Regions from separate parts of the Streptomyces brevispora genome, predicted to be linked through region 1. Evidence: predicted binding sites of a transcription regulator. Region 1 holds the regulator's gene; each other region holds the start of a gene.
The links. Region 1 encodes HrcA, which represses chaperone genes, less so after heat shock. Its sites were predicted from a motif close to TTNGCACTCNGNNNNNCNGAGTGCNAA; they were not measured.

Region 1 (4,194 bases):
GCTTGCCGAACCGGTCCTCCAGGGTCACCGTCGGACCCGCGGCGGTCTTCTCGCAGCGGATCACCGCCCCGCAGAAGCCGGTGGCGACCTCCTCCACGACCAGATCCGGATCGGCGGGCACCTCGGGGACGGGGGCGGACTTCTTCCACGGCGGGGTCAGGTCCGGCTGATAGCTGCGCATCGGACGACGATAGGACGGGACGGCCTCACGACACGCCGAAGCGAACCGCCAGCGCGTCGCGCTGCGCCCGGACGAACGCGGCGTCCACCACCGCTCCGTGCCCCGGCACGTACAGCGCGTCCTCGCCGCCCAGGGCCAGCAGCCGGTCCAGCGCGGCCGGCCAGCGGGAGGTGACCGCGTCGGGGCCGGCCTGCGGCTCGCCGGACTCCTCGACCAGGTCGCCGCAGAGGACGATCGCGGGCGAGCCGGGCACCAGCGCCGCCAGATCGTGGCCGCTGTGCCCCGGACCCACGTCGGCCAGCAGCACCTGGCGGCCGCCGCCCAGGTCGAGCGTCCACTCCCCGCACACCTCGTGGTGCGGGGCCACCAGCACGTCCACGGCCTCCGCCGCGTCCCGTTCGGACACCCCGTGCGCCACCGCGGAGCGGTGGAGGCCATCCGCCTCGGCCCTCAGCAGATCCGCCAGGCCGACCGCCCCGTACACCCGGGCCCCGGCGAAGACCGCGGTGCCCAGCACATGATCGAAGTGCGGATGGCTCAGTGCGACATGTGTCACCCTCCGGCCCAGCATCCGCTCGATCCGGGTCCGCAGTTCGACGCCCTCCCGGAGCGTCGAGCCCGTGTCGAAGAGAAGGGCCCCGTCCGCTCCGGCCACCAGTGCGACCGTCGCATCCCAGCCGGGCAGCCGCCGCCGGCCCACTCCGTCACCCAACCGCTCCCAGCCGAACTCTTCCCAAGTGGCGTCCATGCGGCGACGCTATCGGCAACGACCTGCGCGGTCTCGCGGTAGCGTGGCCGGTCGCCCTTGCTAGGGGCCCACCCCGTCGCCGTACACTGACCGGGGGGATTGCTGGCACTCGTACGGACAGAGTGCCAGGAGAAGTCCCGGGAACGACCCGAGATCGACCGAGGTATACAGCTGGAGGTGTGCGCGATGCTCAGCGAACGCAGACTCGAAGTGCTGCGCGCCATCGTCCAGGACTATGTCGGCACCGAGGAGCCCGTCGGCTCCAAGGCGCTCACGGAGCGGCACAAGCTGGGGGTCTCCCCGGCCACCGTCCGCAACGACATGGCGGTGCTGGAGGACGAGGGCTTCATCGCCCAGCCCCACACCAGCGCGGGACGCATCCCGACGGACAAGGGCTACCGGCTCTTCGTCGACCGGCTCGCGGGCGTCAAGCCCCTGTCGTCGCCGGAGCGCCGCGCCATTCAGAATTTCCTCGACGGCGCGGTCGACCTCGACGATGTCGTGGGACGTACCGTACGGCTGCTCGCGCAGCTGACCCGGCAGGTCGCCGTCGTGCAGTACCCCTCGCTGACCCGCTCGACGGTGCGGCACGTGGAACTGCTCCTGCTGGCCCCCGCCCGGCTGATGCTCGTGCTGATCACGGACACCGGCCGGGTCGAACAGCGGCTGGTCGACTGCCAGACGCCGTTCGGTGAGACCCCTCTCGCCGATCTGCGGGCCCGGCTCAACAGCCGGGTGGTGGGACGCCGCTTCACGGACGTCCCGCAGCTGGTGCAGGACCTGCCGGAATCCTTCGAGAGCGAGGACCGGGCAACCGTGTCCACCGTGCTCTCGATCCTGCTCGAAACCCTCGTCGAGGAGACGGAGGAGCGGCTGATGATCGGCGGCACCTCCAACCTCACCCGCTTCGGACACGACTTCCCCGTGATGATCCGGCCTGTGCTGGAGGCATTGGAGGAGCATGTCGTGCTGCTGAAGCTGCTCGGCGAGGCCACGGACTCAGGCATGACCGTACGAATCGGGCACGAGAACGCCCATGAGGGCCTCAACTCCACGTCCGTCGTCGCAGTCGGCTACGGTTCGGGCGACGAGGCAGTCGCCAAACTCGGCGTGGTCGGACCGACCCGCATGGACTACCCCGGAACGATGGGAGCGGTACGCGCAGTGGCTCGTTACGTCGGACAGATCCTGGCGGAGTCGTAAGTGGCCACGGACTACTACGCCGTACTCGGCGTGCGCCGCGACGCTTCGCAGGACGAGATCAAGAAGGCCTTCCGGCGGCTCGCACGCGAGCTGCACCCGGATGTGAACCCCGATCCGAAGACCCAGGAGCGGTTCAAGGAGATCAACGCCGCTTACGAGGTGTTGTCGGACGCCCAGAAGAAGCAGGTCTACGACCTCGGCGGCGACCCGCTGTCCGCCTCCGGCGGAGGTGGCGCGGGCGGATTCGGACAGGGCGGCTTCGGCAACTTCTCCGACATCATGGACGCGTTCTTCGGTACGGCGTCGCAGCGCGGACCCCGTTCGCGCACCCGGCGCGGCCAGGACGCCATGATCCGGCTGGAGATCGACCTCTCCGAGGCGGCCTTCGGCACCACCAAGGACATCCAGGTCGACACGGCCGTCGTCTGTGCGACCTGCAACGGCGAGGGCGCCGCACCCGGCACCTCGGCCCAGACCTGTGACATGTGCCGCGGCCGCGGCGAGGTCTCCCAGGTCACCCGGTCGTTCCTCGGCCAGGTCATGACCTCACGGCCCTGCCCGCAGTGCCAGGGCTTCGGTACGGTCGTGCCGACCCCCTGCCCGGAGTGCGCGGGCGACGGCCGCATCCGCTCGCGGCGCACCCTCACGGTGAAGATCCCCGCAGGTGTCGACAACGGCACCCGCATCCAGCTCGCGGGCGAGGGCGAGGTCGGCCCGGGCGGCGGCCCGGCCGGCGATCTCTACGTCGAGATCCACGAGCTGCCGCACGCGGTGTTCCAGCGGCGCGGCGACGATCTGCACTGCACGGTCACCATCCCCATGACGGCGGCGGCCATCGGCACCAAGGTGCCGCTGGAGACGCTCGACGGCCTGGAGGAGGTGGACATCAGGCCGGGCACCCAGTCCGGCCAGTCCGTCCCGCTGCACGGGCGCGGCATCACCCATCTGCGGGGTGGCGGGCGGGGCGACCTGATCGTGCACGTCGAGGTGATGACCCCGACGAAGATGGACCCCGAACAGGAACGCCTCCTGCGGGAGCTGGCGAAACTGCGCGGTGAGGAGCGGCCCACCGGCCAGTTCCAGCCCGGGCAGCAGGGCCTGTTCTCGCGCCTGAAGGACGCGTTCAACGGCCGCTAGACACGGACGGCCCCACGCATCGGCACCGTACGGGCCCGGGTTTCCGGGCCCGTACGGCATTGCGGACATAACGCGGCCGCGGGGTGCGCATCACGGGACAGGAAGGACATGGCACGATGCGGTCATGCCAACCGCATTGACCGATCTCTGCCGGTATCCGATCGTGCAGGCCCCGATGGCCGGTGGAGTCTCCTGCCCGCAGCTCGCCGCCGCGGTGGCCGAGGCCGGCGGACTCGGCTTCCTGGCCGCCGGGTACAAGACCGCGGACGGCATGTACAACGAGATCAAGCAGGTCCGCGGACTGACCGGCCAGCCCTTCGGCGTCAACCTCTTCATGCCGCAGCCCAACCTCGCCGACCCGAGCGCCGTCGAGGTGTACCGGCACCAGCTCGCGGGCGAGGCCGTCTGGTACGAGACCCCGCTCGGCGAAACCGACTCCGGCGGCGACGACGGCTACGAGGCCAAGCTCGCCATCCTGCTGGAGGACCCGGTCCCGGTCCTCTCCTTCACCTTCGGCTGCCCGAGCCGCGACACCCTCGACGCGTTCGCCGAGGTGGGCACGTACACCGTCGTGACGGTCACCACGCCCGAGGAGGCCCAGGCCGCGCAGTGGGCGGGCGCCGACGCGGTCTGCGCCCAGGGCGTCGAGGCGGGCGGCCACCAGTCCACGCACCGCGACGACCCGCAGGCCGACGGCATGGGGACCGGACTGCTCAGCCTGGTGGCCCAGGTGTGCGAGACCGTGCAGATCCCGGTCATCGCCGCCGGCGGCCTGATGCGCGGCTCCCAGATCGCCGCGGTGCTCGCGGCGGGTGCCGGCGCCGCCCAGCTCGGCACCGCCTTCATGATCTGCCCGGAGTCCGGTGCCCATCTGCTGCACAAGCAGGCCCTGACCAACCCGCTGTTCGTCCGCACCACCCTGACC
Region 2 (4,194 bases), 1.9 Mb from region 1:
CGTTGAAGTCCCGGCAACCCTCCCGCCGACCGCGAGGTCAGGTGGGGAAGGTGCCAATTCCGTCTTGTGGCGAAATGCGTCACGAGGAAGATGAGGAGAAAGGGCCTCGCCATCATGGCTGTTGAGACTGTTGCAGCAAACACCGAATCTTCTGTGGACCTTGGTCCCGCCGCGGCGCTTTCCTGCCGCGAATGCGGAGAGCGATTCGAGCTCGGTCCCCTTTTCGCCTGTGCGACCTGTTTCGGGCCGCTCGAAGTGGCGTACGACCTGCCGAGCGGCTCCCCGGACGAGCTGAAGAAGCGCATCGAGGCCGGCCCCGACAACATCTGGCGCTACGCGCCGCTGCTGCCGGTCCCCGCCGATGTCGCGGACAAGCCCAACATCAACCCCGGCTTCACCAAGCTGGTCAAGGCCGACAACCTCGCCCGTGAACTGGGTGTCACCGGCGGCCTGTACGTCAAGGACGACTCGGGCAACCCGACGCACTCCTTCAAGGACCGTGTCGTCGCGATCGCCGTCGAGGCCGCCCGCGCCTTCGGTTTCACCACGCTCTCCTGCTCCTCCACCGGCAACCTCGCCGGTGCGGTGGGCGCCGCCGCCGCCCGCGCCGGCCTGCGGTCCTGTGTGTTCATCCCGCACGACCTGGAGCAGGGCAAGGTCGTCATGGCCGCGGTGTACGGCGGTGAGCTGGTCGGCATCGAGGGCAACTACGACGACGTCAACCGCTTCTGCTCGGAGCTCATCGGCGACCCGCTCGGCGAGGGCTGGGGCTTCGTCAACGTCAACCTGCGCCCGTACTACGGCGAGGGCTCCAAGACGCTCGCGTACGAGATCTGCGAGCAGCTCGGCTGGCGGCTGCCCGACCAGATCGTCATCCCGGTCGCGTCCGGCTCGCAGCTCACGAAGGTCGACAAGGGCCTCCAGGAGCTGATCAAGCTCGGCCTGGTCGAGGACAAGCCGTACAAGATCTTCGGAGCCCAGGCGGAGGGCTGCTCCCCGGTCTCCGTCGCCTTCAAGGCCGGTCACGACGTGGTGCGCCCGCAGAAGCCGAACACGATCGCCAAGTCCCTGGCGATCGGCAACCCGGCCGACGGCCCGTACGTCCTGGACATCGCCCGCCGCACCGGCGGCGCCGTCGAGGACGTCAACGACGAGCAGGTCGTCGACGCGATCAAGCTCCTGGCGCGTACCGAGGGCATCTTCGCCGAGACCGCGGGCGGGGTGACGGTCGGTGTGACGCGGAAGCTGATCGAGGCCGGTCTGCTCGACCCGTCGCTCACCACCGTCGTCCTGAACACGGGTGACGGCCTCAAGACGCTGGACGCGGTGGCCGCCACCTCGCAGGCGACGGCGACGATCCGCCCGAGCCTGGACGCCTTCCGCGCCGCCGGCCTCGGCAACAGCTGACCCACCCGAGACTCCAGGAAGGGCACCCACCATGAGCGTCAAGGTCCGTATCCCCACCATCCTCCGCACCTACACGGGCGGCCAGGCCGAGGTCCCGGCCGAGGGCGCGACCCTCTCCCAGGTCATCGCGTCCCTGGAGGACAACCACCCGGGCATCGCCGCCCGCGTCCTGGACGACCAGGGCAAGCTGCGCCGCTTCGTGAACGTGTACGTCAACGACGACGACGTGCGCTTCGAGGGCGGCCTGGAAGCGGTCACCCCGGACGGCGCCGGCATCTCGATCATCCCGGCCGTCGCCGGCGGCTGCTGACCCCCAGGGACCCGGGCGGTCCCACATCACCGCGTCACCGGATTGCCCCCTCCGCGAAAGAAGCGGAGGGGGCAATTCCGAATGATTGAGCGCGGTACAGTGTGGGAAGTCCCCTCCGCTGCCCGTGCCGCCCGCATATGAGAATGCGCCTCGCCACGACAAGATGCAGCCAAAGTGCCCGATCTCCTTGCGCCATAAGTCGCCTTTGCCTGGCCCGACTTGCCCCGGAATCCTACGAGTTCCTCATGTTCGGGCGATCGGTGCTGCCCAGAATTCTCGTCCGATTGACCTGTTGCAGAGGGCAGTTGGGCAGATACATTCGGCCGCGGTCAACGCGTTCCGGCGCACACGCTCTCTCCTGTCGGAGGGTGAGTTCTGACCCGGGACCGCGAAGTGCGGTCCTGTGCAAGGGCCAGTAATAGGGGAGTTGGGCATGGCTCAGGGCACCGTCAAGTGGTTCAACGCGGAGAAGGGGTACGGCTTCATCGCGGTCGACGGTGGTGCGGATGTTTTCGTCCACTACAGCGCGATCCAGATGGACGGATACCGCACCCTCGAAGAGGGTCAGCGAGTTGAATTCGAGATCTCGCAGGGCCAGAAGGGGCCGCAGGCGGACATGGTCAAGCTCGCTGTCGGCTGAGCTCGGCACGGTTGGCCAACGACGCTACTCACGCACGGAGGGTCCGTACCCCTGGGGTACGGGCCCTCCGTGCGTCCGGACTCCTTCGCCCCCTGGACGGTTGTCCGGTTGTCCACACTCCGGAGGGGGACGCTTGCACTCTCGGGGGTCGAGTGCTAATCATTGGGCTTAGCACTCTCCGGGTGAGAGTGACAGAAACTTGGACCGGGCCGGTGAGGCCCGCAGGTCTGTCGGGGCAAGGAACCGGCAGGCGGCAGGCCGTCCGTCGCGGGCGCCACTCGGTCCGGAGAAATCCACCCCTGTCCGGGAGGACCACTTCATATGGCCAAGATCATCGCGTTCGACGAGGAGGCCCGGCGCGGTCTTGAGCGCGGCATGAACCAGCTCGCCGACGCCGTCAAGGTCACCCTCGGCCCCAAGGGCCGCAACGTCGTCCTTGAGAAGAAGTGGGGCGCCCCCACGATCACCAACGATGGTGTTTCCATCGCCAAGGAGATCGAGCTGGAGGACCCGTACGAGAAGATCGGTGCGGAGCTGGTCAAGGAGGTCGCCAAGAAGACGGACGACGTCGCCGGCGACGGTACGACCACCGCCACCGTTCTCGCTCAGGCGCTCGTCCGCGAGGGCCTGCGCAACGTGGCCGCGGGTGCGAACCCGATGGCTCTCAAGCGGGGCATCGAGAAGGCCGTCGAGGCCGTCTCCGCCGCCCTCCTGGAGCAGGCCAAGGACGTGGAGACCAAGGAGCAGATCGCTTCGACCGCCTCCATCTCCGCCGCTGACACCCAGATCGGCGAGCTCATCGCCGAGGCCATGGACAAGGTCGGCAAGGAAGGCGTCATCACCGTCGAGGAGTCCCAGACCTTCGGTCTGGAGCTCGAGCTCACCGAGGGTATGCGCTTCGACAAGGGCTACATCTCGGCGTACTTCGCCACGGACATGGAGCGCATGGAGTCGTCCCTGGACGACCCGTACATCCTGATCGTGAACTCGAAGATCAGCAACGTGAAGGACCTCCTTCCGCTGCTGGAGAAGGTCATGCAGTCCGGCAAGCCGCTGCTGATCATCGCCGAGGACGTCGAGGGCGAGGCCCTGTCGACCCTGGTCGTCAACAAGATCCGTGGCACCTTCAAGTCCGTCGCCGTCAAGGCTCCGGGCTTCGGTGACCGCCGCAAGGCCATGCTCGGCGACATCGCCATCCTCACCGGTGGCACCGTCATCTCCGAGGAGGTCGGCCTCAAGCTGGAGAACGCCGGTCTCGACCTGCTCGGCCGCGCCCGCAAGGTCGTCATCACCAAGGACGAGACGACGATCGTCGACGGCGCCGGTGACAGCGACCAGGTTCAGGGTCGCGTCAACCAGATCCGTGCCGAGATCGAGAACTCCGACTCGGACTACGACCGCGAGAAGCTCCAGGAGCGCCTCGCGAAGCTGGCCGGCGGCGTGGCCGTCATCAAGGCCGGTGCCGCGACCGAGGTCGAGCTCAAGGAGCGCAAGCACCGCATCGAGGACGCGGTGCGCAACGCCAAGGCCGCCGTCGAGGAGGGCATCGTCGCCGGTGGTGGCGTGGCTCTGCTCCAGGCCTCGGCCGTCTTCGAGAAGCTGGACCTCTCGGGTGACGAGGCGACCGGCGCCAACGCCGTCAAGCTGGCGCTGGAGGCCCCGCTCAAGCAGATCGCCGTCAACGGTGGTCTCGAGGGTGGAGTCGTCGTCGAGAAGGTGCGCAACCTGCCGATCGGTCACGGCCTCAACGCCGCGACCGGCGAGTACGTCGACATGATCGCCGAGGGCATTCTCGACCCGGCGAAGGTCACGCGCTCCGCCCTGCAGAACGCCGCGT
Region 3 (4,194 bases), 2.3 Mb from region 1:
GAGCAGCAGCGACGCGATGGACGCGGCGTTCTCCAGCGCGGAGCGGGTGACCTTGACCGGGTCGATGACGCCGGCCTTCACCAGGTCGCCGTACTCGCCGGACGCGGCGTTGAAGCCCTGGCCCTTGTCGAGCTCGGAGACCTTCGAGGTGATGACGTAGCCCTCGAGGCCCGCGTTCTCGGCGATCCAGCGGAGCGGCTCGACGGCGGCGCGGCGCACGACCGCGACACCGGTGGCCTCGTCGCCGGTCTTGCCGAGGTTGCCCTCAAGGACCTTGACGGCGTGGACCAGAGCGGAGCCACCACCGGAGACGATGCCCTCCTCGACCGCGGCGCGGGTCGCGGAGATGGCATCCTCCAGACGGTGCTTCTTCTCCTTGAGCTCCACCTCGGTGGCCGCACCGACGCGGATCACGCAGACACCGCCGGCCAGCTTCGCCAGGCGCTCCTGGAGCTTCTCGCGGTCCCAGTCGGAGTCCGTGGACTCGATCTCGGCCTTGATCTGGTTGACACGGCCCGCGACCTCGTCGGACTTGCCGCCGCCGTCGACGATGGTGGTGTCGTCCTTGGAGACGGTGACGCGACGGGCGGTGCCCAGTACGTCCAGACCGGCCTGGTCGAGCTTGAGGCCGACCTCCTCGGCGATGACGGTCGCACCGGTGAGGGTGGCGATGTCGCCGAGCATGGCCTTGCGGCGGTCACCGAAGCCCGGGGCCTTCACCGCGACGGCGTTGAAGGTGCCACGGATCTTGTTGACGACCAGGGTCGACAGGGCCTCGCCCTCGACGTCCTCGGCGATGATCAGCAGCGGCTTGGAGGCACCGGCCTGGATGACCTTCTCCAGGAGCGGCAGCAGCTCCTGGATCGAGCCGATCTTGCCCTGGTGGATCAGGATGTACGGGTCGTCGAGGACGGCCTCCATACGCTCCTGGTCGGTCACCATGTACGGGGACAGGTAACCCTTGTCGAAGGCCATGCCCTCGGTGAACTCGAGGTCCAGACCGAAGGTGTTGGACTCCTCGACGGTGATGACACCGTCCTTGCCGACCTTGTCCATCGCGTCCGCGATGAGGTCGCCGACCTGGGTGTCCTGCGCGGAGAGCGCGGCCACGGCGGCGATGTCGGACTTGTCCTCGATCGGGCGGGCCGTCGCGAGGAGCTCCTCGGACACGGCCTTGACCGCGGCGTCGATGCCCTTCTTCAGGGCGGCCGGGGACGCGCCCGCGGCCACGTTGCGCAGGCCCTCGCGGACGAGCGCCTGGGCGAGAACGGTGGCGGTGGTCGTACCGTCACCCGCAACGTCGTTGGTCTTGGTCGCCACCTCCTTCACCAGCTGGGCACCCAGGTTCTCGTACGGGTCGTCCAGCTCGACCTCGCGCGCGATGGTGACACCGTCGTTGGTGATGGTGGGCGCACCGAACTTCTTGTCGATGACGACGTTGCGGCCCTTGGGGCCGATCGTCACCTTCACCGTGTCGGCAAGCTTGTTGACGCCGCGCTCGAGGGCGCGACGGGCGTCCTCGTCGAACTTCAGGATCTTCGCCATGGAGCTGAACTGTCCTCTCAGAACAAGAACTGCGCCCCTCGCCGCCCGGCTAGTTATTTCGCAGGGGGCCAGGGGCGCAGAACAGAAGCAAACGTGGGTGAATTACTTCTCGATGATCGCGAGCACGTCGCGAGCCGAGAGGACGAGGTACTCCTCGCCGTTGTACTTCACCTCGGTGCCGCCGTACTTGCTGTACAGCACGACATCGCCGGTGTTGACGTCGAGCGGAAGGCGCTCGCCGTTCTCGAAGCGGCCCGGGCCCACGGCCAGGACGACGCCCTCCTGGGGCTTCTCCTTGGCAGTGTCCGGAATGACCAGGCCGGAGGCCGTGGTCTGCTCGGCGTCGAGCGGCTGGACCACAATGCGGTCCTCGAGCGGCTTGATCGCAACCTTGGAGCTGGCGGTCGACACGATCCGGTCTCCCCCTTCGGAGATCTCACGGGGTTAACAGTCTTGGGTGGGCGACCAGGTGGGCCCGTCGTCGCGGGTGCCGGACCTGCCGGTCGCACAGTACTGCTGGCACTCTCCAGTGGGGAGTGCCAGCACTGACACTATGACTGCGGTTAGCACTCGGTCAAGCGGAGTGCCAATTCACGCCCCTCGTGGCGTCCATGTCGTACGACCTCACGGCCTGGGCCGGCTCGAACCGGTCCCGCCCCAGGGAGAACGCCCGGTGCTCCCGGACCGTTCCGGGCGTCACCGGCGCGCGCACCCCGCCCTCGGCCCCGGCCCCGCCCCGTCGTGCGGTACCGGGCCACCCGGCCACCAACGCGACTGCGGGGACGGCGGCCTGACGTGCCCGTCCTCCGGCGACCGGACGCAGGCGACGACGACCATCGCGCCCGACGCTCCGTGATCACCGCGCGCCGGCGCCGGCCGCACCGCCGGCGCACTCGGCGACCGGTTCACCCGCTGCACCGCCTTGCGGCCCAGCCGTTCGATCGGGTCCACCGACTGCGCGCAGCCGGCGGTGGTGGTCAGGAGCGCACCGGCTGTCAGCAGTCCGGCCAGCAGCCGGTGCGCCCTTCTCATGCGTAGTCCTCCAGCCGGGCCACGGCGTATCCCTTGTCCGTGATGACCTTCATGACGGCCCGGACCAGGTCGGGCATGGCGCCCTTCCAGTCCTTCCTGCCCCGGAAGTGCGTGAGGATGATGTCTCCGGGGTGCAGGTCCTGGTCCTCCTCCCGCCACTCCATGTGGTCGGGGAAGGCCTCCTCCGACCACAGGGGCACCCCGGTGATGCCGCAGGCCTTGGCGATCCGGAGGGTGTCGCCGTTGTAGTTGCCGTACGGCGGGCGGAAGAGCCGGGGGCGCGTTCCGTACTCCTTCTCGATGATGTCCTGCTGGTCGCAGATCTCCTTCTTCTGCTCGTCGCGGGAGAGACCGGGCAGGTAGCGGTGGTTGAGCGTGTGGTTGTTGAGGGAGACGCCGCGGGCCTGCGCGTCCTTGAAGTACCCGTAGTCGTCGCGCACCAGGTAGTCGCTGAGGAAGGCGCTGTACGGGATGTCCAGGTCCGACATCATCCGCAGCAGCTCGGGGTCCTTGTCGTCCCCGTCGTCCATCGTCAGGAAGACGATCTTCTTGTCGGTCGGGACCGTGGTGAAGACCGGCGGCAGCGAGTCGTCACCGCCCTCGACCTCGAAGCCCTTGCGGGTGGTGATGTGCGGCTTCACGGCCGGCGGCGCCGGCGCGGCCAGCGGCGTGCCCGCCAGGCCCCACTTCTTGGCGGCGACGGCGCGGGCGGCCTGGGCGAGGCGCACCTTCTCGGCCTGCGCGGCACGGACGCCCGCCGCCCCCGCGTTCCCGGCCGGGCCGCCCGGCTGTCCGGCGTGGGCCTTGGCCGTCCGCCCGGCCCCGGTGGCGGTGTGGCTGTCGGTCCCGGCCGCACAGCCGGAGCCGACCGCGGCGACCAGGAGGGCGGCCAGAACCGCGTGACCGGGACGGCGACGCAGGTATCCGCGCCCACGCCCCGTCCCGCCCCGCGCCTGCCCCGTTCGCCCCGATCCGCGCCTCTTCACATCGGGTTCTTCCTTTTGTCTTACCAGCTGCATGGCGCCGCATACTGCCAGTCCACGATCGGGCTCACGGGCCGACACCACCGCCGGACCCGCACGGTCCCCCGGCTGGCTCACAATGGGACAGGTGAACGCTCTCGACCCGACCGACACCCACCCCGACGCGTCCGACGCCCCCGACCCTTCCCCAAGCTCTCGGCTCCGCTCGGGCGGGGGAGACCCCCTGGCCGATTTCCTGGCCCTGCGCGCCCCGGAGGGCGCCGAGCTGCTGGCCGGGCTGCGGTCGTACGACCCCGCCACGGAACTCGCCACCGCCACCCGGCTGCGCCGCACCCACCCGGCCGCCCTCGTCTCGGCGGCGCTGGGGCAGGCCCGGCTGCGGCAGCGGGCGGTGGCGAAATTCGGTGCCGAGGACGCGTACCGGATGTTCTTCACCCCGAACGGGGTGGAGCAGGCGACCCGCACCTCGGTGGCGGCCCACCGCGCCGGACGGTTCGCGGGCGCCGGGGTGCGCAGCGTCGCCGACCTCTGCTGCGGGATCGGCGGGGACGCCATCGCGCTGGCCCGTGCCGGGATCTCCGTGCTCGCCGTGGACCGCGACCCGCTGACCGCCGAGGTGGCCAGGGCCAATGCC

Region 2: a site for HrcA is predicted at 2,490-2,516, ahead of groL (chaperonin GroEL). Genes of this name have one in related genera too.
Region 3: a site for HrcA is predicted at 2,109-2,135, ahead of groES (co-chaperone GroES). Genes of this name have one in related genera too.

The regions. Positions count from the first base shown of each region.
Region 1 is NZ_VIWW01000001.1:1,552,034-1,556,227, reverse strand. It holds gene FHX80_RS07300 (DUF3097 domain-containing protein) at 1-181, opposite strand, end outside; gene FHX80_RS07295 (MBL fold metallo-hydrolase) at 207-929, opposite strand; gene hrcA (heat-inducible transcriptional repressor HrcA) at 1,116-2,132, shown strand; gene dnaJ (molecular chaperone DnaJ) at 2,133-3,269, shown strand; gene FHX80_RS07280 (nitronate monooxygenase) at 3,394-4,194, shown strand, end outside.
Region 2 is NZ_VIWW01000001.1:3,489,220-3,493,413, forward strand. It holds SAM riboswitch class I at 1-97, shown strand, start outside; gene thrC (threonine synthase) at 115-1,407, shown strand; gene FHX80_RS16265 (MoaD/ThiS family protein) at 1,439-1,717, shown strand; gene FHX80_RS16270 (cold-shock protein) at 2,151-2,357, shown strand; gene groL (chaperonin GroEL) at 2,679-4,194, shown strand, end outside.
Region 3 is NZ_VIWW01000001.1:3,863,808-3,868,001, reverse strand. It holds gene groL (chaperonin GroEL) at 1-1,545, opposite strand, end outside; gene groES (co-chaperone GroES) at 1,648-1,956, opposite strand; gene FHX80_RS18160 (hypothetical protein) at 2,242-2,577, opposite strand; gene FHX80_RS18155 (polysaccharide deacetylase family protein) at 2,574-3,596, opposite strand; gene FHX80_RS18150 (THUMP-like domain-containing protein) at 3,679-4,194, shown strand, end outside.